2 regions of the Thioclava sp. GXIMD2076 genome follow, and region 2 is predicted to be linked to the other one. Evidence: riboswitches for the same ligand, from Rfam matches in the RefSeq annotation. Region 2 holds a riboswitch; the other holds the start of a gene.
What was found. A riboswitch is a leader RNA that binds a small molecule or an ion and turns the genes downstream of it on or off. The one in region 2 is predicted to bind thiamine pyrophosphate.

Region 1: it holds a riboswitch for thiamine pyrophosphate, as region 2 does, so the genes downstream of both, thiC (phosphomethylpyrimidine synthase ThiC) here and thiD (bifunctional hydroxymethylpyrimidine kinase/phosphomethylpyrimidine kinase) in region 2, are expected to answer to the same signal.

The regions. Positions count from the first base shown of each region.
Region 1 is NZ_CP149933.1:230,370-245,969, reverse strand. It holds gene WDB91_RS15055 (2-dehydro-3-deoxygalactonokinase) at 1-592, shown strand, start outside; gene WDB91_RS15050 (MarR family transcriptional regulator) at 606-1,094, shown strand; gene WDB91_RS15045 (hypothetical protein) at 1,108-1,332, opposite strand; gene trpB (tryptophan synthase subunit beta) at 1,632-2,870, opposite strand; gene WDB91_RS15035 (membrane-bound PQQ-dependent dehydrogenase, glucose/quinate/shikimate family) at 2,996-5,422, opposite strand; gene WDB91_RS15030 (LysR family transcriptional regulator) at 5,617-6,510, opposite strand; gene WDB91_RS15025 (PLP-dependent aminotransferase family protein) at 6,668-7,870, opposite strand; gene thiC (phosphomethylpyrimidine synthase ThiC) at 8,102-9,886, opposite strand; TPP riboswitch at 9,999-10,119, opposite strand; gene WDB91_RS15015 (2-hydroxyacid dehydrogenase) at 10,216-11,163, opposite strand; gene WDB91_RS15010 (MFS transporter) at 11,222-12,586, opposite strand; gene WDB91_RS15005 (citrate synthase) at 12,805-13,950, shown strand; gene WDB91_RS15000 (aromatic acid/H+ symport family MFS transporter) at 13,966-15,279, opposite strand; gene WDB91_RS14995 (phosphoribosylanthranilate isomerase) at 15,527-15,600, opposite strand, start outside.
Region 2 is NZ_CP149932.1:1,147,562-1,163,161, reverse strand. It holds gene WDB91_RS05745 (GNAT family N-acetyltransferase) at 1-97, shown strand, start outside; gene metG (methionine--tRNA ligase) at 183-1,892, shown strand; gene WDB91_RS05735 (LysR family transcriptional regulator) at 1,964-2,854, opposite strand; gene WDB91_RS05730 (MATE family efflux transporter) at 2,948-4,429, opposite strand; gene WDB91_RS05725 (HesA/MoeB/ThiF family protein) at 4,457-5,479, opposite strand; gene WDB91_RS05720 (thiamine phosphate synthase) at 5,476-6,069, opposite strand; gene WDB91_RS05715 (thiazole synthase) at 6,066-6,839, opposite strand; gene thiS (sulfur carrier protein ThiS) at 6,841-7,038, opposite strand; gene WDB91_RS05705 (FAD-dependent oxidoreductase) at 7,029-8,012, opposite strand; gene thiD (bifunctional hydroxymethylpyrimidine kinase/phosphomethylpyrimidine kinase) at 8,009-8,812, opposite strand; TPP riboswitch at 8,880-8,978, opposite strand; gene WDB91_RS05695 (FtsX-like permease family protein) at 9,044-11,551, opposite strand; gene WDB91_RS05690 (ABC transporter ATP-binding protein) at 11,548-12,231, opposite strand; gene WDB91_RS05685 (arylesterase) at 12,347-12,955, shown strand; gene WDB91_RS05680 (hypothetical protein) at 12,943-14,172, opposite strand; gene WDB91_RS05675 (FAD-binding oxidoreductase) at 14,264-15,600, opposite strand, start outside.

The DNA.
Region 1 (15,600 bases), on a different replicon from region 2:
GGCGGCGCTTGCGGGCGCGGAGGGGGCGGTGCTGCGCATCCCGTGCAAACCCGCGCGGCCCGAGGGACCGGCCCATCAGTTGCGGCTCCTCCCCAAGCTGGTGCAGGACCATCCCGCCTGCGAGGTCACGCCGCGCGAGGTCGCGCTGATTGCTGGCCTTCTGAAAGCGCGTCCGCAATTCGACGGGGTTGTCGCCATCACCGGAGAGACCACGCTCTGGGCGCAGATCTCGGCGGAAGAGGTGGTTTCGATCACCCGCACCGCGACGGGACGGCTTTTCGCGGCGCTTGGCGGGGGCCACCCCCTGCCCCCCGATGCCGCGTTCGAGACCGCACTCTCCGAGACCCGTGCCCGCCCCGAGCGACTGATGCGCGAGCTGGCGCAGCCCATGCCCAAGGCGCAAAGCCTGCTGGGCGCGCTGATCGGCGCCGAGCTGTGCGATACCAAACCATGGTGGCTCGGGCAGCAGGTTCTGGCCTTCGGGCCTTTCGCAACCGCGCTGAGTCATGCATTGTCGCTACAGGGTGTCGCCGCCACCGAAGGAGCCGCCGAACAGGCGGTTCTGGCAGGGCTGCGTAGCTATCTGGAATGAACGGATCCCCGAAATGACAACCTTGCCGCCGCTGGCGCGTATCCTGTCCGAGAATGCCGCCCAGTTGGGGCTCAGCCGTCCTGCGGCGCTCTGTCTGGGCGCAATCTGGCGCGCGGCCCAGAACCCTTCGGCGGAGGATCTGGTGACCATGCTCGGGATCTCGCGCTCCAATGTCTCGACCGCGCTGAAGGAGCTGCGCGAGATCGGGCTGGTTCAGCAGGCCCGTAGCCCCGGTTCGCGCAGGGATTTCTATGTGGCCGATGCTGATCCTTGGGCGCTTCTGCGCAAGATGATGATCGAGCGCCAGCGCAAGACCTTCGAGCCGCTGGCCGAAGCACTGACTGCCGCTTCAGGCGAGGATATGCGCCTGCCGGAACTTGCCGGGGTTGCTGCACAGATGAACGCCTGGCTGCGCAAGCTGACCGCACTCGACCCCGAGATGCTGTCCAAAGTCACAGCAGCCGATCCCGAAAAGGCGCTGAAGAAAAAGAAGAAATCTTGATCGGCTCAGCCATTTAATAGGTGCCGAAATCATTATAGGGAGTGTCAAGCGCGATACAGGCATAAGCCTCGAGAAGCGCCTGACGCGTCTGGTCCGTTTCTTCGACAAAGCGGAAGTCCATTGCCCGTATACGGGCCTTCGCCGCGCTGAAGGCCTCTGCATAATCGGGCCGCAAGATCAGATCCGCACGACCTTCGCCTTTGCGGTAGCTGGCTTTGTGCCCGACCGATTCAGCCATCAATTTCCATGCAAAAGAAGCTTGGTTATGGCGTGCAGCTGGCCCGCAATGAAGACGATATCGATACGATATACGGTTCGAGCGCCCAACATATAGCGGACGATCGGCTTCGCTGAATAGGTAAACACCACTGCGCGGCGTACCCTGATGAGACGGGGCGACACCCCGCAGGGGCTGCATCGCCATCAGTCGTTCAAAAGACGGATGCAGTTCCTCGATAGCAGAAGAAAATCGTGGATGCATCGCTATCTCCTCCGCGCTTTACATAAAGCGACGGGGCCACGCGGGCCCCGTCTTGATCAGCGGTCGGTCTGGATATCGAAGCCCAGATGTTTCGCCACGGCGAAGATGTCCTTATCGCCACGCCCGCACATATTCATCACGATGATATGGTCCTTGGGCAGGGTCGGTGCGAGCTTGATCACATGACCCAAAGCGTGGCTGGGCTCAAGTGCGGGGATGATCCCTTCGGTCCGGCAGGAGAACTGGAACGCCTCGAGCGCCTCCTTGTCGGTGATCGAGACATATTTCGCGCGGCCGATATCATGCAGCCAGGCATGTTCCGGACCGATGCCCGGATAGTCCAGCCCTGCCGAGATCGAATGGCCCTCGAGGATCTGGCCATCATCATCCTGCAAAAGATAGGTGCGGTTGCCATGCAGCACGCCCGGACGTCCGCCGGTGAGCGAGGCGCAATGCTCCATCTTCTCGTCAACGCCATGGCCACCGGCCTCGACGCCGATGATATTGACCGATGCGTCATCAAGGAAGGGGTAGAACAGGCCCATCGCGTTCGAGCCACCGCCAATGGCCGCGATCACGGTATCGGGCAGACGGCCCTCGCCCTCCTGCTCGGGCAGTTGCCAACGCACTTCCTTACCGATGATGGACTGGAAATCGCGTACCATCGCGGGATAGGGATGCGGGCCAGCGACGGTGCCAATGCAATAGAACGTGTCGCGCACATTGGTCACCCAGTCGCGCAGTGCATCGTTCATCGCGTCTTTCAGCGTGCCGCGGCCCGAGGTGACGGGGACCACTTCGGCCCCCAGAAGACGCATACGGAAGACGTTGGGTGCCTGACGCTCGACATCGGTCGCGCCCATGTAAACGACGCATTTCAGGCCGAATTTGGCGCAGACTGTGGCCGTTGCCACACCATGCTGACCGGCACCCGTTTCCGCAATAATACGGGTCTTGCCCATGCGGCGCGCCAGAAGGATCTGGCCCAGCACGTTGTTGATCTTATGGGCACCGGTATGGTTCAGCTCGTCGCGTTTGAGGTAGATCTTCGCGCCGCCCAGCTCTTCGGTCATGCGGGGCGCGAAATAGAGAGGCGACGGGCGGCCAACGTAATTCTTCCACAGATCGTCCATCTCGGCCCAGAAGGTCGGGTCCACCTTGGCGCGCTCGTATTCGGCCTCGAGATCGAGGATCAGCGGCATCAGCGTCTCGGACACGAAGCGCCCGCCGAAAATTCCGAACCGGCCATTGTCATCCGGCACATTCATGAAGCTGTTGATCAGATCGTCGGCCATGGACCTCTCCCTTATGTTTGCTCCCGTTTAGCGCCGGATGGCGCGAAGATAAAGCGCCGCGTGACATGGGCAATAAAAACGGCGCGAGGTTGCCCCCGCGCCGCTTGTTTGTGGATGCTGTCGGATCACTTCTGATCGGGCAGCGCGTAGGCGATCACATAATCCCCGCGGTCAGGCGACTGGCGTGCGCCACCGGCCGAGATGAGGATATATTGCTTGCCGGTCTCGGGCGAGACATAGGAGATCGGGGTGCCCTGGCTGCCAACGGGCATACGGGCTTTCCAGATTTCCTTACCCGTCGCGCTGTCAAATGCGCGCAGATAGTAATCCTGCGTGGCGGCAAAGAACACGAGGCCGCCTTGGGTCGTCAGTGAGCCACCGATGGTCGGCATGCCGATGGGCATGGGCATGCCCATCTTCATCCCGAAGAGCACGGTGTCCTTGACGGTGCCCAGCGGCACTTCCCAGTTCACTTTCTGGGTCTTCATATCGACCGAGGTGAGCGAACCGAAGGGCGGCTCCTGACACGGAATCCCCAGAGGCGAGAGGAAGCGGTTCTTCATCACCGAATAAGGAGTGCCCTTGAGCGGCACGGCACCCATGCCCGCGTTCACGGCTTCCGAGCCGTTCGACGCCGCCGCCTGACGTTCCTGCGGCTCCATATGGACCCAGAGACCCAGACGCATGTCGTTGATATACATAGTGTCTGCGGTCGGATCATAGGAGACGCCGCCCCAGTTCATGCCACCCAGCGATCCCGGGAAAGACAGCGAATAATCGGTGCCCGGCGCGGTAAAGAGACCCTCGTAGCGATAGCCCTTAAAGATATAGCGGCACATCAGCTGGTCGAAGGGGGTAGCGCCCCACATATCGGCCTCGGTCAGGGTCTGCGCCCCGATCTGCGGCATGCCCGAAGACACTGGCTGTTCCAGCGCATAGGGCTCGTCGGGGATGCCTGCGCCCTTCACGGTTTTGGTGGTGACATCGGTCAGCGGCTTGCCGGTTACACGGTCAAGCACCCAGATCTGGCCCGCTTTGGTCCCGAAGGTCAGCGCGGGCGTGCCCTTGAAGTCGATCAGCGTCGGCTGCATCGGCACGTCGAAATCCCACAGGTCGTGATGGACGGTCTGATAGACCCATTTCTCGGCACCAGTGGTCGCATCGAGCGCCAGCATGGAGGCGCCGTATTTCTCGTCTTCCGGCGTGCGTTCCACACCCCAGAGGTCGATTGCGGCATTGCCCACCGGCATGAAGACGGTGTTCGAGGACGCATCATAGGTCATCGGCGCCCAGACGTTGGGGGTCGAACGGGTGAAAGCGGTTTCATCCGTCATCGGCCCTTCGATGGTCTGTCCCTTGGCACCCGGGTCAAAGGCCCAACGCATCGCACCCGTCATGACGTCGAAGCCACGCATCACACCGCCCGGCATGTCGATGGCGACGTTATCGGCCACACGGCCCCCGACCACGATGGTCGTGCCCGCGATCACCGGCGGCGAGGTCAGCGAGTAGAGCGGGCCCTGTGCCGCGCCCAGACCCTGCTTCAGATCGACCTTACCCTCGGTGCCGAAGCCCTCGCAGAGCGCGCCCGTATCGGCATCAAGCGCCACCAGAACCGCGTCGATCGTGTTCATCACGATGCGGCGTTGGCAGTTGGTGGCCCCCTCCGGCAGAACGGCCGGCAGAATCTGCGTCGCGTTCGGTGCGGTCGGCTGCTGGATCGGCGCGGTGGCGTCGAAATAGCCCAAGCCACGGCAGCGCACCCAAGTGCGGGTATCGGTCGGGAATTCGTGGCGCCAGTTTTCCTCACCCGTATCGACATTGACCGAAATCACGGTATTGGAGGCGGTGCACAGATAGATCTGGTTCCCGATCTGCAAGGGCGTGTTCTGGTCTTCCAGACCACCACCATTGGGGCTATTGGGGATTTCACCGGTACGGAAGGTCCACGCAACCTGCAGGTCTTTCACGTTGTCGCGGTTGATCTGGTCGAGTGACGCGAAGCGGTCCTCGTTGCCATCCGAACCATAGCTGGACCAGTCGAGCTGACGGGTAGCATCTGTCACCGGCACCTGACCGGTCGCGGCCACCGAATTATGGATGCCATGCGGCTGGAACATGCCCCAGACCAGACCGATGATCGCGATCAGCGCGACCACGGCCACACCCAGATTGGGCGCGGTCAGCGGCTTGCGGCCCGCGCGTTTCAGCGCCAGCGGTTGCACCAGCATCAGCACGAAGAAGGCGCAGAGGAAGGTGAAGATACGCGCATGCAGCGCCCAGAAGTCGAGGCCGGCTTCCCAGAAGGCCCAGAGGATGGTCAGGGCGAAGGCGATGGTATAGACCAGTGCGCCTTTCGAGCCGCCACGCGCCAGTTCGATACCGGTGACGAGGACGGCCAGCCCCATGAGGAGATAGTACCAGCTGCCGCCGCGCGAGATCAGCATAGCGCCACCGATGGCAAGGCCGAGGCCCGCGACGGCGAATGCAACCCCGAGCACGATCAGAAGGGCCTTGGCCCAAGCCGATACGGAGGTGTTCGTGTCAGTCATTGATCAGGTTTCCCTTAGGAGGAGGTCGGAACCCGCGCGCCCTTCCCGTCTTCCCACCAGCCCCGATGAAAGCTGTGACAAAATGCCATCGTGCAAATCCGCGAAAGATCACGCTGTGTAACAATGGCGCTAGTTAACAGCTTTGTGCATCCGGTCCAGATTTGTTATCCGATGAAACAATTCGGATAATCCGATCAATCTGTCAGCGCCTTGACACCTTCATAGAGCAGATCACTCAGCGCCTTGGCCTCGACGGGCGGGTGGTCGACATTGCCCAGCATCAGATCGAGCCGCACATAGCGGCGGTGATCGACCTCTGTTTCGAGCGCGATCAGGCGCTTGGCCGCCAGTTCCTCTTGCACCTTGTGCAGCGGCAACCAGCCGAAACAGACCCCCTGCCGCACCGCCTCGATCGCACTTTCCACCCCCGAGACATACCAGATCCGGCCTTCGGTCACTGGGGGCTCGGGGCGTTCGTTATCGCGTTCACGCACGATCACCCGCAAATAGCGCACAAGATCGTTGTGGCGCAGGGCACCTTTGGCCTGCGCCAGAGGATGGTCTGGCCGGGCCACGGGTGCCATCAGCACCTCGTAGAGCGGGCGCCCTTCCATGCGGCGCGGATCGGGCAGACAGATCGCCAGATCGAACCTCTGATCCTCGAGCGCCGAGGCATAGGTCCGCTCGACCTCGCGCAGATCGATCCGCGTTTCGGGATAGCGCGCGATCACCTGCGAGATGGCCTGCATCAGGAGCGGCTTTGGGAAAAGGCTATCGACAACGATGCGCAGATCACGCTCCGCTTTGCCCGCGATCTCGGCCGCGCGGGCCTCGATCCGGCGCATATCCTCCAGCACCGGCAGGATCTCGGCCAGCAGCACCTTGCCGGTCTGTGTCAGCACGGCCCGCCTGCCCTGCACCTCCATGATTGTCACGCCCAGATTGTCCTGCAGCTTCGAGATGGCATAGCTGACCGAAGACTGGCTGCGTGACAGGATATGCGCGGCATCGGCAAAATTCCCGCATTTCACAACAGTTTGGAGAACGCTCCATTGCTCGAGCGTTGAACGCGGGATGGAATAGCTCATGCGGGGCCTGCTGGTTGCGCGGTCGACATGCCGCCGGACTGTCGCCACGGCAATCTAGCGTCCTCTGGCCGGATCGCAAGACCGGTTTCAGCACGCATGACGCCCATCAAAAAGCCCCCGCTTTCTGGAAAGCGGGGGCGGGATAACGTGCGGGCGGTTAGCGCAGGATGCGGCCGATCCGCGCGATGCCCTCGTCGATCTGTTCGTCGCTGGCACAGGAATAGCTCAGCCGCAGCGTGTTCTGGCCTGAACCATCGGCATGGAACGCCCCGCCCGGAACAAAGGCCACCTTCTCGTCGCGCACGGCTTTCGCCAGAAGCTCGGCGCCGTTCAGCTTGGGGTCGAATGTCAGCCAGATGAACATACCGCCCTCGGGGCGGGTGAAGCTGACCGAAGCCGGCATCTCGCGCTCGAGCGCGGCAATCATCCGATCGCGGCGGGAGGCATAGACTGCTTTGATCTTGGCCACATGCTCGTGGAAGATCGCGCGGGCAACATGGTTGGTCACGATCTGGTTGAGGGTCGGCGAATGCAGATCGGCGGCCTGTTTCATCAGCACCAACCGGTCGATCACAGGCTTGGCCGCCACGACCCAGCCCACCCGCAGGCCCGGTGCCAGGGTCTTCGAGAAGGAACCGCAATAGATCGTGCGGGTATTCTCGATGCCGCCTTTACGCTCGATATCGAGTGCGAGAATCGGAGGGATCGCCTCGCCATCGAAGCGCAGGTTCTGATAAGCGCCATCCTCGATGATCGCGCAATCGAGCGCCTCGGTCTGATCGAGCACACGCTCGCGGCCCTCGCGCGGGATGGTCTCGCCGGTGGGGTTGGCGAAATCGGCCGAGAGATAGGCGAACTTCACCTCGCCGCCGGCGGCTTTGGCCTCGGCTTTCAGCGTCTCGGGGTCGATATTCGACATCGGATCGAGCGGGATGTAGCGCGGCTCATAGGCATTGAACGCACCGAGCGCCCCCAGATAGGTCGGGCGCATCACGGCGGCAGTATCGTTCTCGGTCAGCATCAGCTTGCCAAGATAGTCGAGCGCCTGCTGCGAGCCGGAGGTGATCATGATATTATCGACCGCGCAAGGCACGCCGATCTTCTCCATCTCGCCCACCAGCCATTCGCGCAGCGGACGGTAACCTTCGGAGACCGAATATTGCAGCGCCGCATGGCCGTTATTATCGGCCATCGTCGCGGCAAAGGCGTCGGAATAGGCTGTGCTCGGGAACAGGGTCGGGTCGGGAATGCCGCCCGCGAAGGAAATGATATCGGGCTGGTCGAGAAGTTTCAGCAGCTCCCGGATCTCCGAGGCTTTCATCCGGCCCGCGCGGCGTGCGAGCACTTTCGTCCAGTCCATTTTACGTCTCCTGCGTCTCGTCCGGGCGCGCTCTGCCCTTACAGGCCGCCCTTTTTCACTTAATACCCTTCGGGTCCGTGCAGCGTTAGCGCCTAACGTAACCCTTCGCAAGACGGGCAAAGGTGAGATGATGCACAGAAAACCTACGCATCGGTCATAAAAACGAGAGCAATATTACAAACAGGGCGCCACGGACGCAAAATAATTTCCACGTCCGCAGCTTTGGGTTGATCAGGCCTCGCTTGGCTCGGGGATATAGAGCGCCCCGCCCTCGCGGAATTTCTCGGCCATTTTGTCCATGCCCTCCTGCCGCTGCGCCTCGGCGCGGATGTCATGGCTGATCTTCATCGAACAGAATTTCGGCCCGCACATCGAGCAGAAATGCGCGACCTTATGGGCCTCGGCCGGCATGGTCTCGTCATGCATGGACCGCGCGGTATCGGGATCGAGCCCGATATTGAACTGGTCCTCCCAGCGGAACTCGAAGCGCGCACGGCTGATCGCGTCATCGCGCCGCTGCGCACCCGGATGGCCCTTGGCAAGATCGGCGGCATGGGCCGCGAGCTTATAGGTGATCACGCCCGTTTTCACATCGTCACGGTCGGGCAGGCCCAGATGCTCTTTCGGCGTCACATAGCACAGCATCGCGGTGCCGAACCAACCGATCATCGCGGCGCCAATGGCCGAGGTAATATGGTCATATCCCGGTGCGATATCGGTGGTCAGCGGTCCGAGCGTGTAGAAAGGCGCCTCGTGGCAGTGCTTGAGCTGCTCGTCCATATTGGCCTTGATCTTGTGCATGGCCACATGGCCCGGCCCTTCGATCATCACCTGACAGTCCTTGGCCCATGCGATCTTGGTGAGTTCCCCCAGCGTGTGCAGCTCGGCGAATTGCGCCTCGTCATTGGCATCGGCAATCGAACCGGGGCGCAGACCATCACCCAAGCTAAAGCTCACATCATAGCGGCGGCAGATATCGCAGATTTCCTCGAAATGCTCGTAGAGGAAGCTCTCGCGGTGATGGTGCAGGCACCATTTCGCCATGATCGAGCCGCCGCGCGAGACAATGCCCGTGACGCGTTTGGCAGTCATCGGGATCATATGCAGCCGCACGCCCGCATGGATGGTGAAGTAATCCACCCCCTGTTCGGCCTGTTCGATCAGCGTGTCGCGGAAGATCTCCCATGTGAGATCCTCGGCCACGCCGCCCACCTTCTCGAGCGCCTGATAGAGCGGCACCGTGCCGATCGGCACCGGCGAGTTGCGGATGATCCAGTCGCGGATATTGTGGATATTGCGCCCAGTCGAGAGGTCCATGACCGTATCGGCGCCCCAGCGGATCGCCCAGACCATCTTCTCGACCTCTTCCTCCATCGAGGAGGTCACCGCCGAATTGCCGATATTGGCGTTGATCTTCACCTTGAAATTGCGCCCGATGATCATCGGCTCCAGCTCGCGGTGGTTGATATTGGCGGGGATGATCGCGCGGCCCTCGGCAATCTCGGTCCGCACGAATTCGGGCGTCACCAGATCGGGGAGGGTCGCGCCCATCGGATCGCCGTCGCGGGTATAGGCGGCCATACGGCCCTCGTTCTCGCGGATGGCCACGAATTCCATCTCGGGGGTGATGATGCCTGCGCGCGCATAGGCCAGCTGCGTCACCGCGCGGTCACCCACGGCCCGCAGTGGCGGGCGCTGCACGGGGAACGGCGCTACCAGACGGTCGCCCTTGGCAAAACCGTTATCGGCATCGGTAATGGCGCGGCCCTCGTATTCCTCGATCTCGCCGCGTGCCTGCAGCCAGCCGCCACGGGTCTCGGGCAGGCCTTTGGCGATGTCGATCCGGGCGGCCGGATCGGTATAGGGCCCCGAACTGTCATAGACACAGAGCGCCTCTTCATTCGAGATCTCGATCTCGCGCATGGGCACGCGCAGCGCGTGGATATTGCCTTCCTTATGCACCTTGCGCGAACCAATCAACGCACCTGTGGTGATGGTTGGGATGATGTCTTTCATGTCGGTCTCCTCTTACGAAAAGACCCAACCAAAAACTGCGAGGGAATAGGCCACAGCTGACCCGGAAATGGGCCAGAGCGGCCCGAAAGGACCGCCCATGAGACATGGATGCGGAATTGCCCTTCGGTCTTCCTACGCCAGCATCAACTGGGTCAGGTTCAAAGGGTCGCGTCACCGGAATTTCTTCCAATCAGCCTCTCAGTCCCTTGGGCGGGACTCCCCTGACGTGGGTGCAGACTTGCCGAAAATCGAGGCGGCGTCAATGGGCCTCTGCGGGGGCCTTGCGGGTTTCCCCGCCGCGAAATGGACCAGTGCGGCGGGGAAAGGGGTCAGACCTGTGCCAGAGGGCGCGCGGTCCGCGGACTGTTCTGTCCGAAATGTTCGGCCAGGGCATCGACAACATAATCGGCCATCGCCTGACGGGTCTCCTCGGTGCCCGAGCCCAGATGCGGGGTCAGGATCAGGCGCGGATCATCGATAAAGGCCTGCGGCACCTGCGGCTCGTGCTCGAACACATCAAGTGCGGCCCCCGCCAGCCCGTCGCGGGCCATGGCCTCCAGAAGGGCCGCCTCATCGACCACCGGCCCCCGCGCCACATTGACGAGGAACCCGCGCGGCCCCAGCGCCGCGATCTCCGCGGCCCCGAAAGAATGGCGGGTGGCCTCGGTCAGCGGGCAGGTCAGGATCACCAGATCGCAGGCCTCGGCCAGCGACACCGCGCTTGTGTGATAGGTATACTCCACAGGCTTGCGGTTCGGGCCCTGGTAATGGATCCGTGCGCCCATGGCCTCCAGCCTGCGCGCCAGCGCCTTGCCGATCGTGCCGAGCCCGACAATTCCCACATCCATTTGCGAGATCGAACGTCCGAGTTTGTATTGCGGCTGCTCGGGCCATTTTCCTGCCCGCACGAAGCCATCCGCCTGCACCAGATCACGGGTGACCGCAAGCGCCAGCCCGAGGGCGGCATTGGCCACATCCTCGGCCAGAATATGCGAGGTATTCAGGAGTTTGATGCCACGCGCCTTGACGGCTGGCACATCGACATTGTCGAGCCCCGCGCTATAGCTTGCGATGACCTCCAGATCGGGCAGCGCATCGAGAAGCGCCTGATCCACGATGGTCTTACGCAGCGCAAGCCCCCGCACGCCCTTGCCGTTTTGCGCAAGCCATGCCGCAGCATCCCTCTCCGGCAGAATGCGCAGATCAAACAGCTCTTCCAGCTCGGCGCCGGTGGTCTGTGGCAGTTTGGCAGCTTTCAACACAACAGGTTTGGTCATCATAATCTCCATGGACGAAGGGGCCCGCAGCATCCCGCAGGCCCTTTTGTAAATGCTCTCAGCCCTGCGCGCCGCTCTCGACACGTTTGATCGGACCCATCACGAAGGCAAAGAGGATCGCTGCCACAAGGCAATGCGCGGCCACGAAATAGAGCCCCACGGTATAGCCGCCCGTCACCTGCACGGTGTAACCGAAGACGATGGGGGTGATAATGCCTCCCACATTGCCGATGCAGTTGAAGATCGCACCGGCCAGACCCACAGCCTCACGCGGCGCGGTATCCGAGATCACGGCCCATGTGCCCGAGCCTGCGGCCATGCCCTTGCCGAAGAAGGCAAGCCCCATCAGCGCCACGATCATGATGTTGGAGTTGCTGAACGCCGCCAGAACGATAGAACACCCGATCAGCATACCCAGCACATAGGGCGTCTTGCGGCCCCGCGACACGCTCCAGCCATTGCGGATCAGCGCATCCGATACCGAGCCGCCCGTGATGCCGCCGATAAAGCCCGCGATGGCCGGAAGCATGGTGGCAAAGCCCGCCTCCATGATGTTCATGCCCCGCGCCTGCACCAGATAGATCGGGAACCATGTGATGAAGAAATAGCTCAATGCGATGGTGCAATATTGCCCGATATAGGCGCACCAGAGCATGCGGTTGCTCAGCAGCAGCCCGAACATACGCGCCGAGGCTTTGGGGCGGTTGGTCAGCTCGCGCTGGCTGTCGATATCGACCATCGCGCCGCCCGCTTCCATCAGCTCCAGCTCTGCGGCATTCACGCCCCGATGCTCGCGCGGCGGCTTCATGAATTTGAACCACACGACCGCGGCCAGAAGACCCACCACACCCAGCGTGAAGAAGGGCACAGGCCAGCCGAAGCTCTGCACCAGCCAGCCCGAGATCGGCGAATAGATCGCGACCGCGAAATAGGAGGCCGAGGCAAAGAGCGAGGTGGCAAGCCCCCGCTCCCCGCGCGGAAACCACATCACCGCGACACGGGCATTCGCCGGAAAACTCGGCGCCTCGATCAATCCCAAGGCGAAGCGCAGCACGAAAAGGAGCCCCAGCGCAACCGATAGTTCGGTGGTCACCTCGCCGACCAACCCCACAAGGAAGGTGGCGATGGACCACAGGACCAGTGCTACGCCATAGATCATCTTGGTGCCGAATTTATCTAGCAGCATCCCGCCCGGGATCTGTCCGATCACATAGGCCCAGCTGAAGGCCGATAACACATAACCCAGTTGCATCGGGCTGAGACCGAATTCCGCCTTGATGCCCGAGCCCGCGATCGACAGGATCGAGCGGTCGGCATAGGCGGTCGTCGCCAGAAACAGGATCAACCCCAGCATGTAGTAACGGGTATGCGTCGGGCGCGCGGCGTCTACGGCCACGTGCTCCGTAGAGCTCGAATACGTCATTGATGTCCTCCCGTGCGGCCCCGCAATGTGACCGCTCTCCAAACCGGCCGCAGGGTGTAGCGCAAAAGCTACGGGAAGCAGGCATCCTCATACCTGCGTCCCCTCCTGCGGACCATCCTCCGAACCGGGCGTCCCCTCCTGCCCGTTCATTGCAGATAAACTGCGCCCTTGCCAAGCATGGGTCAACATTGATTAATATCGTCAATATGAAAAACTGGATGACACAAGAGGAAGCCAGCAGCGCGCTGGGGGTCCGGCGGCAGACGCTTTACGCCTATGTCAGCCGTGGCCAGATCACGGTCCGCCCTGACCCCGAGACATCGGGGCGAAACCTTTATAATGGCGAGGATATTTCGGCTCTTCTCAACCGTCGGAGCCGCGGGCGCGGGCGGGCGAGTATTGCCACAAGTACCATGTCATGGGGCGAACCTATCATCTCGACGATGATCTCGACCACCGCGCAGGGCCGATTGTATTACCGTGGGGTCAATGTCGGAACATTGGCCGAGTCGGCGTCTCTGGAGGAGACGGCGCGGCTCCTCTGGGCGATGGACCGGCTGCCCGAATTTCCCGCAATACCCTCATATCCGGGCAATGCCGGTCGTGCGCGGGTCTTTCAGGCATTGGCGGCAGAAGCGGCCCATGCCATCCCCTCGGGCAGTCTTTCGCGCGATGCGCGGCACCGGACCATGGCACGGATCGTCGGGCTGGTGGCCGGAAACTTCGCCGATCTTCCGCAGGGCCCCGCGCCGCTGCACCTGCGGCTGGCTCAGGCATGGAACTGTGCCGACAAGGCCGACCTGATCCGCCGCACGCTGGTTTCGCTTGCCGATCAGGAGCTGACCAGCTCCGCCTTTGCCGCCCGCGTGACCGCCTCGACAGGGGCCTCCTTCGAGGCAGCGGCACTCTCGGGGCTGGCCGCGCTTTCAGGCCCGTTGCATGGGGATATGACATTGCGGGTGAAAGCCGTGCTCGAAGATGCCCTGCATCTGGGGATCGTCCCTGCCGTGAACCGCTGGATGAGCACCGGCGAGCCGCTGCCCGGGTTTGGTCACAAGCTCTATCCCCAAGGCGATCCGCGTGCGCGCGCCCTTCTGGGCTGTTTCCGTCCCAGCCCCGCGATCACCGGCCTGATCGCTCATGTGCGCGAGCGAACCGGTCAGGAGCCCACAATCGATGTGGCACTCGCAGCACTTGCCGATCATTGCGCGTTGCCCGGTGATGCGCCTTTTGCGTTATTCGCGATTGCGCGGTCACTGGGCTGGCTCGCCCACGCGCTGGAACAGATCGAGACGGGCAGCCTGATCCGGCCGCGGGCGCATTATACAGGCTCCGCCCTGCCGATAGAAAAAGGCGCGCCGTAGCGCGCCTTTGGAAGGTCAGGCCTTATGCGAGGCCACATCGTCCGGTACAGGCTCCGTTTTGGCGACGATGTCGCTGCCCATCACGCGGGTCGAGGCCAGAGCCAGTGCCCCGAGGAAGCCCACCAGCGCAAAAGCATAGAAGCCCCACGGGTAACCGATCCCCATCGAAACCAGCATCCCGCCCGCCAGCGGTCCGAGGATCGCGCCGATCCGGCCTACACCTGCAGACATACCGATCGCCGTGGCCCGGATGCCCGGCGGGTGATTGGCGGCGGTGAAGGCATAAACCAGCACCTGCGCCGAAAACACGAAACAGCCGGTAACAAAGACAACCGGATAAAGCAGCACACCCGGCATCTTGACCGACAGCAATGCCAGAAGCACCGCGCCACAGATGAACCATGTGAAGGCCGCGGTTTTCAGGCCAATCCGGTCGCCTACCTGCCCGGCCAGCAACAGCCCGCACACGGCGCCGGCATTCAGCAGCAGCAGCAGCCACAGGCCACCCGTCAGGCTGTAGCCCGCCGAGACCATCAGCTTGGGCAACCATGTATTCAGGCCGTAGACAAGGATCAGCCCCATGAAGGACGTGACCCAGATCGCAATGGAATTGCGCAGGAAGGGCGCGCGGAAAAGCGTGCCGATGGACGCCTTCTCGACCGGCGCCTCTGCTTTGGGAGCCGCAAGCGTCAGACCATAGCGATCCGCAATCTCGCGCGCTTCGGTCATGCGGCCCTGCGACATCAGATAGGCCGGAGATTCGGGGAGGTTTTTCCACATCAGCGGCAGCAGGATAAGCCCCGGAACGGCGCCCAGCACGAACATCGCATGCCAGCTGAGATAGGGCAGGATCACCAGACCCAGAAGCGCGGTGGAGACCGCGCCCACATGATAGCCGGTCATCACGGTCGTAGAGGCCTTGCCCGCCCGCCCGCGCGAGAATTCGGTGACCATGGCGATGGCAGTGGGCAAACACCCGCCAAGCCCGACCCCCGCGAGAAAGCGGAAGAGCCCCATCTGCCAGTAGCTCCCCGAAACCGCGCAAAGCAGCGTCATCACCGAGAAGCTGCCGACCGCCCAGAGCATCGCCTTGCGCCGACCCAGCGTGTCGGTGACCACCCCGATCAGGAGCGCGCCGATGGTCATGCCGACGAGGCTGATGGTCGAGACGAACGTGGCCTGCTCCGTTGTCATCCACGGGGTCTCGCCGCCCGTCAATGTGGGGATCAACGCCCCCAGTACCACAAGATCGAACCCGTCGAGAATGACGGCGATCCAGCACAGAATGGCCACAGTGCGGATGGATGTTCCCGCAACCTTGTTTGACATGATGTCCTCCCTTATCCCCGCCTTTGGCCGAAGCCAAAGCCGGACAGGACCCTTGCCACCTCACAAGAGCCTGAAATACATGAAATAAGCCCCATGAGGGCAATTTGTTCGAAGCTATGGATGTGATCGACGCGGCAGGCCGCATGGGCCGTTCCTGCGTCGGAGCCTCCCTCTCCTCGGGATGGAGTGTTTCAGAGAAACGGGGAAAAGAAAAATAGTAAACCAGCTTATATCTATAGCTGCAGGGTTATGAATGAGCCGCCGCAGCGACGAAAGCCCGCACGAGGGCATCGTCTTTCTGTCCCGGGGCGGCCTCCACAC
Region 2 (15,600 bases):
GAACCTCGAGATCTATCCCCGCCTTGGCTATACCAAGATCGACGAGCGCGAGGAAAACGGCTTCCACCGCGTCTATTTCGAGAAAAATCCCGCGTGAAGCGCGGCCCTCGCGCCGCTATCCCTCTGGCCATACGCCCCGCCCCGCGTTAAACCCTGCGCAAACTCATCTGAAAGGCGGATATATGGCACGTCACCTCGTCACATCGGCGATTCCCTATATCAACGGCATCAAACACCTCGGGAATCTCGTCGGCTCGCAGCTTCCGGCGGATCTGTTTGCCCGCTACCAGCGCGCGCGCGGCAATGAGGTCATGTTCATCTGCGCCACCGACGAGCATGGCACACCCGCAGAGCTGGCCGCGCAGAAGGCCGGAAAGCCCGTGGCAGACTATTGCGCGGAAATGCACGAGGTGCAGGCCCGTATCGCCGAAGGCTTCCGCCTGAGCTTCGACCATTTCGGCCGCTCTTCCAGCCCGCAGAACCGCCATCTGACCCAGGCTTTCGCCAAGCGCCTCCATGAGATGGGGCTGATCCGCGAAGTGTCGGAAAAGCAGATGTATTCCAACGCCGATGGCCGCTTCCTGCCGGACCGCTATATCGAGGGCACCTGCCCCAATTGCGGCTATGACAGCGCACGCGGCGACCAGTGCGACAATTGCACCAAGCAGCTTGATCCGGTCGATCTGATCAATCCGCGCTCGGTGATCTCGGGCTCGACCGATCTGGAGATGCGCGAGACCAAACACCTCTTCCTGTGCCAGTCCAAGATGAAGGACAAGCTCGAAGCGTGGATCGACAGCAAGACCGACTGGCCGGTGCTGACCACCTCGATTGCCAAGAAATGGCTCAATGATGGCGACGGGTTGCAGGACCGCGGCATCACCCGGGATCTCAACTGGGGTGTTCCCGCACAATTCGAGGGCGCTCCGTGGGGCGGCATGGAGGGCAAGGTCTTCTATGTCTGGTTCGACGCACCGATCGAATATATCGCGGGCACGCAGGAATGGGCCGATGCGAATGGCGGCGACTGGGAGCGCTGGTGGCGCACCGACAAGGGCGCGGATGATGTGACCTATACCCAGTTCATGGGCAAAGATAACGTCCCCTTCCACACCATCGGCTTCCCCGCCACGATCCTCGGCTCGGACGAGCCGTGGAAGCTTGTGGATTACATCAAGTCCTTCAACTACCTCAATTACGATGGCGGCCAATTCTCGACTTCGCGCGGGCGTGGTGTCTTCATGGATCAGGCGCTCGAGATCCTGCCCTCGGATTACTGGCGCTGGTGGCTGCTCTCGCACGCCCCCGAGTCAGCAGATGCCGAATTCACTTGGGAGAATTTCCAGGTATCGGTGAACAAGGATCTGGCCGATGTTCTGGGCAACTTCGTCTCGCGCATCACCAAATTCACCCGCTCCAAGTTTGGCGAGGCGATCCCCGAGGGCGGCGATTGGGGAGAGGCAGGCGAGGCACTGATTGCCGAACTGACCACCCGCATCCGTGATTACGAGAAGTTCATGGAGGCCAAGGAGGTCCGCAAGGCGGCAGCGGAACTGCGCGCGATCTGGGTTGCGGGCAACGAATATCTGCAATCCTCGGCACCCTGGACGGTATTCAAGACCGATCCGGTGCAGGCGGGCGCCATCGCGCGTCTCGCGCTCAACCTCGTTCCGCTTTACGCGGTGCTCTCGGCGCCCTTCATCCCCGATGCGGCGAAATCCATGCTGGAAGGCATGCATGCGACCGACCAAGGCTGGCCCGATGATGTGGCCGCTGCGGTGCGCGCCCTGCCCGAAGGCCATGCCTTCACCACGCCCGAAGTGCTGTTCGGCAAGATCTCGGACGAGCAACGCGAGGACTGGCAGAGCCGGTTCGCGGGCATCCGCACCTGAGCCCCACGCTCCGGACATGAAAAAACGGCGGGCCGATCAGCCCGCCGTTTCTATTTGTGCATTCGGCCCGATCAGGCGTTCGCCTGATGGATCGTGGCCAGACATTCCGCCATGAATTTTACCGGCTCGCTAGCGCGATCGACATCGCGATACACCAGATCCAGCGCCACCTTGCGACGGCTGACACCACCCGCATTCAGCGTGACCAGCTCACCGCTTTCGAGCTTCGAGGCGATGGGCTCCATCGGCAACCAGCCAAAGCACATGCCACGCTCGACCGCAGCCACTGCGCTTTCAAGCGAGGACACGGTCCAGATCCGGCCATGCGGGCGATCCACCTCGGTCCCGTCCAGACGGTTCTCGCGGATGAACACGCGCAGATGACGGGCCATCTCGGCCTGCGTGAGGTTATGATGGGCCTGCGCCAGCGGGTGCTCCTTGCGCGCCACCAGCGCGAAATCCATCTCGCAGATGCGCTGACCGGGCACGGGGCACAACTCGGGCAGGACCACCGCGAGATCGAAGGGAAGGCTCATGAATTCCGACATTTCCAGACGCACGGTCTCGTGCACATCCACCAGAACGTCGGGATATCGGGTCTGTAGCTTCAAAAGCGCCTCGCCCAGCCATTCGCGGGGGAATAGCGCATCCACCAGCAGACGCACCTGAAGCGGGCCGGTGCCCGATTCCGCGCGCGCTGCGGTTTCCACCGAGACCAGCTCGTCGATCAGTGGCGAGACCTCGGCGAGGAGCAGTTTGCCATGTTCGGTCAGCACCGCACGGCGCCCCTGCATCTCCATGATCGCGAAGCCCAGCGATTCCTGCAGCTTCGAGACAGAGTAACTGATGGCGGACTGGCTGCGTTCGAGGCTCACAGCCGCTTCGGCAAAACTCCCGCATTCGACCACGCGACGCAGGATCGCCCAGTGTTCGAGGTTTGTCTTCGGAATGCTCGACGGCATGTAGTCCTCATCTGTTTTATTTTTCTTCACACTGGACGTGTGGAACGGCCAGCGCAAGGTCAAGTCTTCGTGAATCCGCCCCCGTTGCGCGGTTCAGGTGCGATGCGCTCCTATGTCGCGCGAAAGCGTGCAGGACGCAGGGTCAGGCTGGGTGTCGCTAGGGGAGGCAATAGGCGGCTTTTGCGGGTCTTGCAATCTGTCCGAATGTGCAGGGCGCCAATGACCGAAGCGATAATACAACAGTCCCATGACCATGGTCGCGCTGAAGGCCACCGGGAAGCTCCACCAGATCGCATCCGCCCCGAGGCTCGGGCCGAGCGCCCAGACAAAGCCCAGTCGCACCGGATAGAGCGCGACCGCCAGAATGATCAGCGGCGGAATCACCTTGCCATTGGCGCGCACCGTGCCGAACACCACCTGCGACACGCCAAACGCCACATAGCCCCATGTCGCCACCAGCAGCACATGCCGACCGATCTCCAGAGCGTCCCCTCCGCCCGTCAGGAAGATCGAGAGCGCATAGCGGTCGGCCAGAAGAAGCAGGACGATCAGACCGCCCGTCAGCGCGATATTGAACACGACACCGATGCCGGTGATCCGCGCCACACGGTCGAACCGTCCCGCCCCAATATTCTGCGCGGCCATCGCCGAGACAGCGGCCCCGAGCGCCATGGCAGGCATCTGGACATAGGTCCAGATCTGCTGCACCGCGCCATAGGCGGCGGTCGTATCGACCCCCTCGTTATTGATCAGCCGCAGCACCGTCAACGCGGCGGTGGTCACCACCACCATCTGCAAGCCGATGGGCAGGCCCTTGGCCACGATCTGCCGCAGGAGCGCGCCATCGGGGATCAGGAAGCGCAGCTCCGCCCCGCGCAGCCGCAGCGGTAGATCGCGCAGATAGATATAGGCCAGCATCGCCACCAGCGAGACATAGTTCGCCAGCCCGAGGCTAATGGCCGAGCCGCCGATGCCCAGCTCGGGCAATGGCCCCAGCCCGAGGATCAGGCACGGGTTCAGCACCGCCGCCAGCACCACCGCCATGATCATGAAATAGAGCGGCGTGAGCGAGTCACCCGACCCGCGCAGCACCATCATCAGCATGGTCTGCATCAGGATGCCGGGCATGGCGACAAAGGTCAGCTGCAGATAGCTGCGCGCCAGTTCCTCGATCTGCGGATCGGTGCCCAGAAGCGCCAACAGATGCGGTGCCGTCACATAGCCCGCGCCGGCCACCACCACCGCCAATGGCAGGAAACATCCAACCGCGGTGCCCACAATCCGCCGCGCCTCGCCCAAGGCTCCCCGCCCGATGGCCTGCCCGATCAGGATCGTCGCGGCCATGCCGAAACCGAACACAAAGCTGACCAGCAGGAACATGATCAGGTTGCCATTGGTCGTGGCCGCCAGCGCCGCCTCGCCGATTAGATTGCCGACCCAGGCCGAGTCGATCGAGCCGCCCGCCGATTGCAGCACCGACGAACCCAGCGTCGGCAGCGCGAAGAGCGCCAGTTGCCACGGGATCGACCCCGTTGTCAGCCGGTTCGGGGCATCTGGTCTGTGGCTCTGTGGCATGCGGGGCTCCGTCATATCGTCAGGCCGCTAGATAGCGCCCGGCACCTCCATGTCACCGGCTACAACCGGAGAATTATTATAAGCCTCTTCACCATTCCGAGCGCCCATCGCGACCAGCACGATTTCGCCCTGCCAATATGGCCGCACGGCCTCCGCCGCGGCCCAGGCCCGCTGGCCCGAACGGCAGACCAGCACCAGACGTTCATGCCTCGCCTGCCGCGCCATCTCCGGCAGGTCCGCGGCCTGCAGGCGATGCGCTTGAGGATGCGCCAGCGGGCCTTCCTCGGGCCGCCGCAGATCGACAACCAGATCCGCATCGCTCAGTGCCTCGGGCGCAATGAAGCGCGGTGCGAAATCGGGTTCGGGTGCCCCGTGGAAGGCAAAGCCACCAAAGCGCCAATGGGTGGCGTCAAAGCTGGTGACCCGCCCCAGAGGGCTCTCGCCATGGTCGGTCAGAACCGCCAGCGCCATCTGCGCCTGCAGGCTCCCGATAATCCCCACGACCGGCCCCAGCACCCCGTCCTCGGCGCAGCTGCCCATGCGCTGCGGCAGATCGGGGAACACCGCCCTGAGCGAAGGCGCCCCCGCACAAAAGCCCCCCACATAGCCTGCACTTTCGACCACAGAGGCCGAAATCAGCGGGATGCGCCGCGCAAGACACTGATCCGAGAGGATATAGCTGACCGCAAAACTATCGGCGCAATCAAGCACCAGATCGCAGCCTTCCACCGCCTGCGCCACATTGGCGGGGCTCAGCGCCTCAGCCTGCGGCGCGATCCGCACCTCCCCATTGAGCGCAGCCATATGGCGGGCAGCGGCCTCCACCTTGAGCGCACCCAGATCCCCCTCACGGAACAGCGTCTGGCGGTGCAGGTTCGACAGGCTCACCCGATCCGCATCCATCAGACGGATATGGCCCACGCCCGCCCCGACCAGATATTGCAGCACGGGGGCTGCCAATCCACCGGCCCCCACAGCCAGCACCCGCGCCTTTTGCAAACGGTCCGAGGCCGCACCCAGAATAGCGCTCTGGCGGGCATAGCGGGTCATGCGGTGGCCTCCAGCCATTGTCCGATCCGCGCCTCGGGGTCAGCGTTCAGCGTGATATCGGTCACCACCGACACGCAATCGGCCCCTGCCGCAAGGGCCAAGGGCGCGCGTTCCACCGACAACCCGCCAATCGCCACCAAGGGCACCCCTGCGCAGAGCCGCTTCCACTCGGTCAGCTTCTCCACGCCCTGCTGATGCCATTTCATCTTCTTCAGGATCGTCGGCCAGACAGGCCCCAGCGCGATATAATCGGGGATCACCGTCAGGGCACGATCCAGCTCGGCCTCGTCATGGGTGGAGACGCCCAGCTTCAGCCCCGCGCCACGGATCGCCATCAGATCGGCACTCTCCAGATCCTCCTGCCCCAGATGCAGCCAGTCACAACCCAGCTCGATCGCCAACTGCCAATGGTCATTCACCACCAGCTGCGCCCCATGCGCACGGCACAGATCGCGGCCCTCAGCCAGCATCTCGCGCAGGCGGTCCTGCGGCTGGTCCTTGATCCGCAGCTGGACGAATTTCACCCCCAAGGGCAGCGCGCGGCGCAGCCAGTCGGGATGGTCGAAGATCGGATAGAACCGCGGGATCATGCCAGCACCGCCATGCCGATCACCGGCGTCGAGGGCTGGGCCATATCGCGCGGCTCCATCGGGTCGGCCTCATAGGCCAGCCGCCCTGCCTCGAGCGCGCGGGCAAAGCCTTCGGCCATCGCCGCGGGGTCGCCTGCCTTGGCCACCGCCGTGTTCAGAAGCACCGCATCAAAGCCCATCTCCATCGCCTGCGCGGCATGGCTGGGCAGCCCCAGCCCCGCATCGATGATCATCGGCACATCAGGGAATTGCGCGCGCAGGGTTCGCAGCCCGTAGGGATTGTTCACCCCGAGCCCCGTGCCGATAGGCGCCCCCCATGGCATCAGGACCTCGGCCCCCGCCTCCAGAAGCCGCCCCCCCAGGACACCATCCTCGGTGGTATAGGGAAACACCTTGAACCCGTCCTCCGCCAGAATGCGCGTGGCTTCCACAAGGCCGAAAGGATCGGGCTGGAGCGTATCGGGATGGCCGATCACCTCCAGCTTGATCCAGTCGGTGTCAAAGACCTCGCGCGCCATATGGGCGGTGGTCACCGCCTCCTTCACCGAATGGCAGCCAGCGGTGTTGGGCAGGACCTGCACCGCCAGCCCGCGGATCAGATCCCAGAAGCCCGCGCCCGTGCCACCGCCCGCGCTCTCGCGGCGCAGGGAGACGGTCGCCACCCCCGCCCCCGAGCGTTCAAAGGCCTGCGACAGATCCACGGGGCTGGGATATTGCGAGGTGCCCAGCATCAGCCGCGATGCGATTTCGGTGCCATAGAAAACAGGCATGTTACCCTCCCTGACGGGGTGCGAGAATTTCCAGACGGTCGCCGTCGCGCAGCGCATGGCCCGCGCGGGCGGCAGAGGCCACAAAGACCTCGTTGACGGCTGTGGCGACTTTCGCCTCGCCATAGCCCAGAGCCATCAGGGCCTCGGCCAGAGTAGCTGCTTCCGCCTCGGTTGGCGTTCCGTTGACGATCAGGCGCATGCGGCCTCCTTGCACAGTTCGGATATGGTGCCTTCCATCAGGTAATCGGCCGCCGTCACCGCCAAAGCGGGCGACATCAGATAGCCATGACGGTAGAGCCCGTTGACATGGGTGCGCTCTCGCGCGGCCACCACGCGGGGGATGTTATCGGCAAATGCAGGGCGGGCATCGGCACCCAGTTCCAGCACCTCGGCCTCGGCAAAACCGGGATGCAGCGCGAAGGCCGCATTCAGCAGCTCCACGGTGGAGCGCAGGGTCGAGGGCCCACGGCTGTCGCCTTCGAGTTGAGAGGCGCCAAGCATGAAAACCCCGTCGCCGCGCGGCACGATATAGAGTGGATAGCGCGGATGCAGCAGCCGCACCGGTCGGCTGAGCGTGATCTGCGGACAGCGCAGCACCACCATCTCGCCCCGCACGCCGCGCAGATCGGGCAGCAGATCCCGCGCCGCCAGCCCGCGACAATCCACGAGCCGCCCCAGATGCGGGGCATCGGGCAGGATCTCGACCCCCTTCGCCGCCAGCCCGTCGCGCAGACCGCGCAATGCGATACGCGGATCGATATGGGCCTCGGTGTCAAAAAACAGCGCGCGGGCGTGGCGTTCCGCTAGATCGGGCTCCAGCGCGGCGATCTCCGCGCCTCCCAGCCAGCGGTGCCCGTCGGTGCGCCGCGCGAAACGGTCCAGCTCGCGCCGGTCGCGCGCAAGCGTCACCACCAGCGTCCCGCGACGGGTCACCGGCACGCCCGCCCGCGCCCACCAATCCGCCGCCGCCAGACCATGGCGCACGATCACCTCCTCGCTGATCTCGCTCTCGCAATACGGCGCCAGCATGCCGCCCGCCCACCAGCTGCAGCCATGCGGACCAGCCGCGCCATTGGGGTCGATGACCTGCACCCGCGCACCACGCGCGACCAGCTCATGCGCGGTGGCAAGCCCCGCAACCCCCGCGCCAAGAATGGTGAAATCAACGCTCATACCAGTGCCTCCTCGGACCAGATCCCGTGGAAATGATGCACCGGCCCATGGCCCTGCCCGATCTGCAGGCTGTCGGCCGCACGGATCGCGCCCTGCAGCCAGTCATGGGCGCGCGCCACCGCCTCAGGCAGCGGCCTCCCCGAGGCCAGCCCCGCCGCCACCGCAGAGGCCAGCGAACAGCCCGTGCCATGGGTATTGCGGGTCGCCACACGCGGCGCGGCAAATCGGTAGGCCCGATCTGCCAGCAGCAGGTCGGTGCAAACCTCTCCTGCCGCATGGCCGCCTTTCAGGAGCACGGCCCCGGGCCCCAGCGCCTGAAGCGCGCGGGCCTGTGCCTCATCGGCCTCCTGCGCTTCGGGCAGGCCCAAGAGACAAGCGGCTTCGGGCAGGTTGGGGGTCAGGAGCGTCGCCCTTGGCAGGAGCTGGGTGGTCAGCGCGGCCACCGCCTCCTCTGCCAGAAGCGCATCACCGGATTTGGCGATCATCACCGGATCAAGCACCACAGGGCCTGCAAAGCCCGCAAGTTCCTCGGCCACCACCCGCACCAGATCCGCCGAGCCGAGCATGCCGATTTTCACCGCATCCGCGCCGATATCCTCCAGACAGGCACGGATCTGGGCGCGCAGCATCTCGGGCGTCATCAGCGCTACGGCGCTCACACCGCGCGTGTTCTGCGCGGTGACAGCCGTGACCGCAGTCATCGCATAGACCCCGAGCGCCGAAGCCGCCTTCATATCGGCTTGAAGCCCCGCACCGCCGCCCGAATCGGAGCCTGCAATAATCAGAAGTCTTGCGACCATATCCCCTCCTCCAAAGTCACCGGCACAAGGGCGCGGGCGGAGAAAGGGGGCGCAGAGAGACTGCACCCATCGCTTCGGTTCCGTTTCCTACGCCGGTATGAGCCGGATCAGGTTCGATGGGTTAGCTATCGCCTCTCAGCCCTTGCGGGCACCCCAACGGATTTGGTGTCAGGCTAGACCTCTGGCCGGTCCAGCACAAGGGGGATCGATGCGCCCCTTCGGTTAGCCCGTTCAGTCGGCCTGCCGCAGGATGCGGGCCGGACGCACCCGCAGCGGACGGATCACGAAGAACAGATCCGACAGGAGTGCCGCCAGCATGCCGGTGAACAGGATCGCCAGCGCCGGCCCCCAAGCCATTGCATAGCCCAGATCCATGACGCGGGTGAGCACCGCCCATCCGGCCAAGGCCCCTGCCCCCACGGCCACCAGCCCCGCGACGCCGCCGAGGATGAGCGCGCGCAAAAGGAACGCCGTCAGGATACGGGTCCGGCTGGCGCCCAGTGTCTTCAGCAATGCCGCTTCCCATGCGCGGCGCGCCTCGCCCGAGGCCGAGGCCCCGATCAGCACGATCACCCCCGTCACCAGCGTCACACTTGCCGCCAGAGAGGTGGCCCGCGCAATCGCCTGCAGCGCCTCGGTCAGGCGCCCGATCGCCTCGCGCACGGGCAAAGCAGTGACATTGGGGAAGGCCTGCGCAAGCGTGCGCAGGATCTCGGGCTCGGCTGTCTCGGGGGCATAGAGTGTGGCCAGATGGGTATGCGGTGCGCCTGCCAGCGCCGAAGGGTTGAAGGTGATCACGAACCCGATCCCCGCCGTCGAGAAATCGACATTGCGGAAGGAGGTGATCGGCGCGGTGATATCGCGGCCAAGGATATTCACCGTGAGCGTATCTCCCAGTTTCAGCCCGATCTCCTTCGCCTCTTCGGCGGCAAAGCTGATCTGCGGGGTGCCGGTGTAATCCTCGGGCCAGAACTGGCCCTCGGTGATCGCCTCGCGGGGGGTCGCGGCATAGGTCACGCCCCGGTCACCGCGCAGAACCCAGTGATCGGGGCGTCCTTCACGCGCGGGCTTGCCGTTGATCTGCGTGATCACACCGCGCAGCATGGGCGTGGTCTCGACCCGCTCGACCTGCGGATCGGCCTGCATCCGCGCCTTCAAAGGGTCGAGCTGATCGGGCTGGATATCGAGCAGGAAGAAGGCCGGTGCCTGTTTCGGCAGATCGGTGGCAATCGCGTTGCGCAGCCCCGCATCCACCTGCCCGATGGCCGACAGCACCGACAGGCCCAAGCCCAGCGACAGCACCACCGGCAGCGCCTCGGACCCCGGCCCCGAGATCCCCGCAAGCGCCACGCGCAGCGCCGGCGCGCCGCGCAACACGCGCTGCACCCGCGCCGCTAAGCGTTTGGTCAGCCAGCCCATCAGCGCCAGCAGGCCCAGCGCCCCAGCCACACAACCCAAAGCGCCAAGCGCCAGCCAAGGCAGACCAGAGAGCGCCATCGACGCCCCCACCAGAACCGCCAGCAGCACGGCGATCAGCGCCAGCATCCCCAAGGGTGGCAGCCCCCGCGAACGCGAGCGATAGAGGCGCGCCACCCGCGTCTGCGACAGGCGCGAGAGCGGCCAGAGCGAGAAGATCGCGGTGACCAGCGCGCCATACATCGCGGCCTCGGCCATTGGGCCAAGCGCCAGACGCAAATCCACGGGGATCGGCATGACCCGCCCGATCAGCCCGCCAAAGCCCAGAACCAGAAGGCTCGCCAGCGCAAGCCCCGCCACGATGCCAAGCACCGTCAGCCCGATCAGCTGCCAGTAGAACACCCAGCGGATCGTGCGCCCCGTAGCCCCGATGGCGCGCAGGGTGGCCACCGTCGCGGCCTTGCGTTCGAGCCAGCTCGAGACCGAGGACGAGATCCCGACTCCGCCCACGGTCAGCCCCGCAAGCCCGACAAGCACAAGGAAACTCCCCAACCGCGTCACAAAACGGTCCGCCCCCGGAGAGGCGCGTCTGCGATCGCTCCAGCTCATACCCGCATCCTTGAACCGGATGCGGGCCTCGGCCTTCAGCGCATCGAGATCGGTGCCTTGGGGCAGCGCCACGCGGTATTCGCTCTCGAAAAGTGCCCCCGCATCCAAGAGCCGCGAGCCCTCCAGCGCCTTCGTGGCCACGATCACCGGCGGGCCGAGCGTGATCCCCGCCCCTGTCTCGTCGGGCGCACGGGCAAGCCGCGCCAGCATGCGCAACGCCACCCCGCCGATCTCGACCCGATCGCCCGGTTTCAAGCCCATCCGGTCCGCCAGAACGGGATCGATCAGGGCGCCATAGATCCCGTCCTGCGGGGTCTGGAGCTGATCCAGCGGCAGATCGGGCGCAGTTTCGACGGTCCCGTAAAGCGGATAGGCGCTATCGACCCCCTTCACCTGAATGAGCGCGGTCTGCAGGCTGTCCCCCTCGCCGTGACGCAGCATGGAGCGGAAATCGATCACCTCGGAGACGCGGCTGGCGCGCTCCTCGATCCATTGCCGCTCAAGGGGCGTGGCGCGGCGATAGGTGAATTCCAGCTGCGCATCGCCCCCCAGAAGGGCCGCCCCCTGATCATGGAGCGCGGACTGGATGGCATGGCGCACCAGCCCCACCGAGGCAATCGCCGCCACTCCCAGCATCAGACACAGGAAAAACACGCGGAAGCCGCGCAAGCCGCTGCGCAGCTCGCGCCGCGCGATGGTCCATGACACGCTCATGCGCGGCTATCCGAGACAACGGTCCCGTCGCGCAGACCCACCACGCGGTCACAGCGCGCGGCCAGATCGGCAGCATGGGTGACCAGAATAAGCGTGGCACCATAATGGTCGCGCAGCCCGAACAGCAGGTCCATGATCTGCGCCCCCGTCTTGGCATCGAGATTGCCGGTGGGCTCGTCGGCCAAGAGGATCTCGGGGCGCGGGGCGAGCGCACGGGCCAAGGCCACACGCTGCTGCTCGCCGCCCGATAGCTCTGTCGGGTGATGGTGCATCCGGTGGGAAAGCCCCACGGCCTCCAGCTCGGCCTTGGCGCGGGCAAAGGCATCGCGCGTCCCCGCGATCTCCAGAGGAAGCGCCACGTTTTCCAGTGCGGTCATCGTGGGAAGCAGGTGGAAATTCTGGAACACCACCCCCATGTGATTGCGACGGAAGCGTGCCAGAGCGTCTTCCTTCATCGCGCCCAGATCCTGACCGAGCGCCAAGACAGACCCCGATGTGGCGCGTTCGAGCCCGCCCATCACCATCAGAAGCGAGGATTTCCCCGACCCCGAAGGTCCCGTCATTCCAAGGCTTTGCCCGCGCTGGACGTCCAGTGAAATTCCGTTCAGGATCGAGACAGGCCCCACATTGCCCTCCAGTTCCAGCTCCACACCCTTCATGGAAAGCACACTATCCGCCATGTCCATCCTGTCCCGCATCCGTTCTTTGCTGCCCCGTAAACCTCAAGATAGGCAGCTCGCGACATATCACAACCGCGCCAGCCAACGAATTACCGCCCTCGGCCTCGGGCTTGCCTTGCTCGCTCTGCCCGCGCAGGGTCAGGCGGCCGAGAAAACGCTGCTGGCTTTCGGCGATAGCCTGACCCAAGGCTATGGCCTGCCCGATGGCGAAGGGCTGGTGCCGCAGCTTCAGGCATGGCTGAATGCGCATGGCGAGGATGTGACGATTATCAATGGCGGGGTTTCGGGCGATACAACGGCGGGCGGGCGCGCCCGTATCGACTGGTCGCTGACGCCCGAGGTGGATGCGGTGATGGTGGCGCTTGGCGGCAATGACATCCTGCGCGGGCTCGCGCCCGATCAGGCGAAGGCCAATCTGGACGCGATCCTGAAAGCAGTGACCGACAAGGATCTGCCGGTGCTGCTGGCGGGCGTGCCGGTGCCCGGCAATTACGGCGCGGCCTACCAGACGGCTTTCACCGCGATCTATCCCGATCTGGCGGCGAAATATGACGCGGTGCTGGTGCCCGACCTTCTGGCCCCGCTGGCCGAGGCGCAGCATGATGATGCCAAACGCGCGCAATATCTGCAGGGCGATGGCATCCACCCTTCGGCTGCGGGCGTGAAACTGGTGGTCGAGGCGCTGGGGCCGCAGGTGCTTGATCTGCTCGATCAGGTGGAGTGACGCCCCTGATAGCCGCCCGTGCGGCGGTCCATCACAAAAAGCGCCATGGCGGCCAGGATCGCCAGGGCGGATCCGAGCATTGCGACAAACCCGTAGCCCGCCACAGCTGCGCCGATGGCAAAGACCGCTGCCCCCGAGACATCGCCGATGAGCTTTTGCAACGCCAGCAATGACGCCCCCGCCCCCGGACGCGAGGACAGGAGATCCTGCAGATAAGCCATCGGCTGGGTCAGAATGAACGCGCCTCCCAAGGCTCCGAAAACCGGCAGCACCCAGAGAAGCGGGCTCGACGCCAGCACCGGAATGAAGGCCAGATGCACGCAGTAGAGCACGGTGCCCACAAGGATCAGCGTGATCCGCGGCACCCGCATCGAGATCGCGGGCACCATCAGCATCAAAGGCACCTCGAGCCCCGCCGTAATCGCGGCATAAAGCGAGACATCGCCCGCCCCCCGTCCGGGCACCTGCGCGAACACAAGCCCGATCAGCACCAGATAGAGCACCACGCCGCCATTGATCGCCCCCAGCGCCACGACGCGCACGAGGATGCGCCAATCGCCCATCTCCTGAAGCGACTGGCGGAAGGTCAGGCCGGATTTCGGATCAGGCCAGCGGGTTGCCCCGTCGCGCGGCCAGAAAAAGAAGGTCAGCACCAGAACGGCCAGCGCCAGACAGAGACAGACCGGATAGATGGTCATCAGATCGACGCCCGCGCCGAAGGCCAGCGACCAGATCGGCAGCACGCCCAGCCATGGCAGCGCGAAGAGCGCGCGCAGACTCGACTGGATCGCCTCGCGCTCGCGTTTGGGGTGGACCGAGGCTGCCAGCCGCCCCAGCGCGAACATCTGCCCGAAGAGCGTGGAGGAAAGCGGCACGAAGATCGCATGCGCCAGAACAAAGGTCACCGGGCCCGGATGCAGGGTCATCAGCCCCGAGCCCAGCGTCAGGAACACGCCCGAGACCAGCGCGATGGCGCGCCGGTTGGCCCGCTGGTCGGCGATAATCCCGAAGCCCACCGAGGTTGTCACCGCAATGACCGACGCCACCACGAGAATGCGCGAGTAGGCCCCGTCATCCAGCCCGAAGACCGTCACCGCGATGGTCGAGGCCTGTGGCAAAAGCGAGGCCACATGCGCACCGAACAGCACCATAAGGGCGGCGGTGAGCAGAAGCGCGGGATCTTTGACCAGCGGTTTATAGGCAGCAAGGACGGACATGGGATTCCTTTCGCATGTCCCCCCAATGCCCGTTCCTGAGCATGGCTGCAATCCCCTTGGCCGCAGGGCGGGCATCGCCGCCCTGCACAGATCAGGCTTCGGGCACCGTCTTGCCGGGATTGAGGATACCGAGCGGATCGAGGGCGGCCTTGATCGCGCGCATCGTGCGCAGCGCCACAGGATCCTTGTATTTCGCCATCGACCCCAGCTTCGACAGACCCACCCCATGCTCGGCCGAGAAACTGCCGCCCATGATCACCGCCTCGCGCGAGATCGCATCGCGGATCGGCGCGACGAAAGCTTTCTCCGAGGGATAGACGGTGTAATGCAGGTTGCCATCGCCCAGATGCCCGATCGCCATCATCCGCGCCTGCGGATCGAGGCGCGACACCTCGGCATTCATACGGTTCAACCATGGCTCGATCAGATCGAGGGGAAGCGACACATCGGTATCGACCAGCGGGTCCTCGTTGAGCGACACCTCGGCCGCCGATTCGCGCATCGTCCAGAGGTAGCTGCGCTGCGCCTCGGAGGAGGCCACGACCGCATCGAGGATATCGCCCGCCTCGAGCGGCGCCTCAAGCAGATCCTCGAGCCGCGATTGCGGATTGTCGCCGGGCACGGTGGTGGCGATCTCCAGCAGGATATTCACCGGCGCGGGCGTGATCGGACAGGTCCAGTCGGGCTTGTATCTCGCCATCCGGTCGAAGAACAGATCGGGCAGATATTCATAGGCCTCGATCGCACCGCCCGTCCCCGTCTGGAGACGGTTCAGCAGGCTTAGCGCCTGCGGGAAACCGGGCAGCGCCAGAAGCGCCGTGGCACGGGCGGCGGGCTCGGGCACCAGATGCAAAACGGCCGCCGTGATCACGCCCAGCGTGCCTTCGGCTCCGATCATCAGATCGCGCAGGTCATAGCCCGTATTGTCCTTATGCAGCGCGGTCATAAGGTTCATCACCGCTCCATCGGCCATCACGACCTCGAGCCCCAGACAGAGCGCGCGGGCATTGCCATAGCGCACCACATTCGAGCCACCCGCATTGGTCGACAGGAACCCGCCGACCATGGCCGAGCCCTTCGCCCCGAAGCTCAGCGGGAACATCAGCCCCTCGCGGGCCACATTCTCGTGGATGGTCTGCAAGATCACCCCCGCCTCGACCGAGATGGTGCGGGCGGCAGGGTTGAAATCGCGGATCCGGTTCATGCGGGCCAGCGAAATCATCAGGCGGCCCTGCGCCTCATGCCCGCCATTGAGCCCCGTGCCACCCGACACGGGCACCACCGGCGTGCGGCTCTCGGAGGCCAGCCGCAGGATACCCGATACCTCGTCGGTGGTTGCGGGGCGCAACACGGCCAGCGGCGCCCAGTGGTAATGGCCGGTAAATTCGTCGCCATAGCCCGCCATATCGGCGCCGGTCAGCACATGAT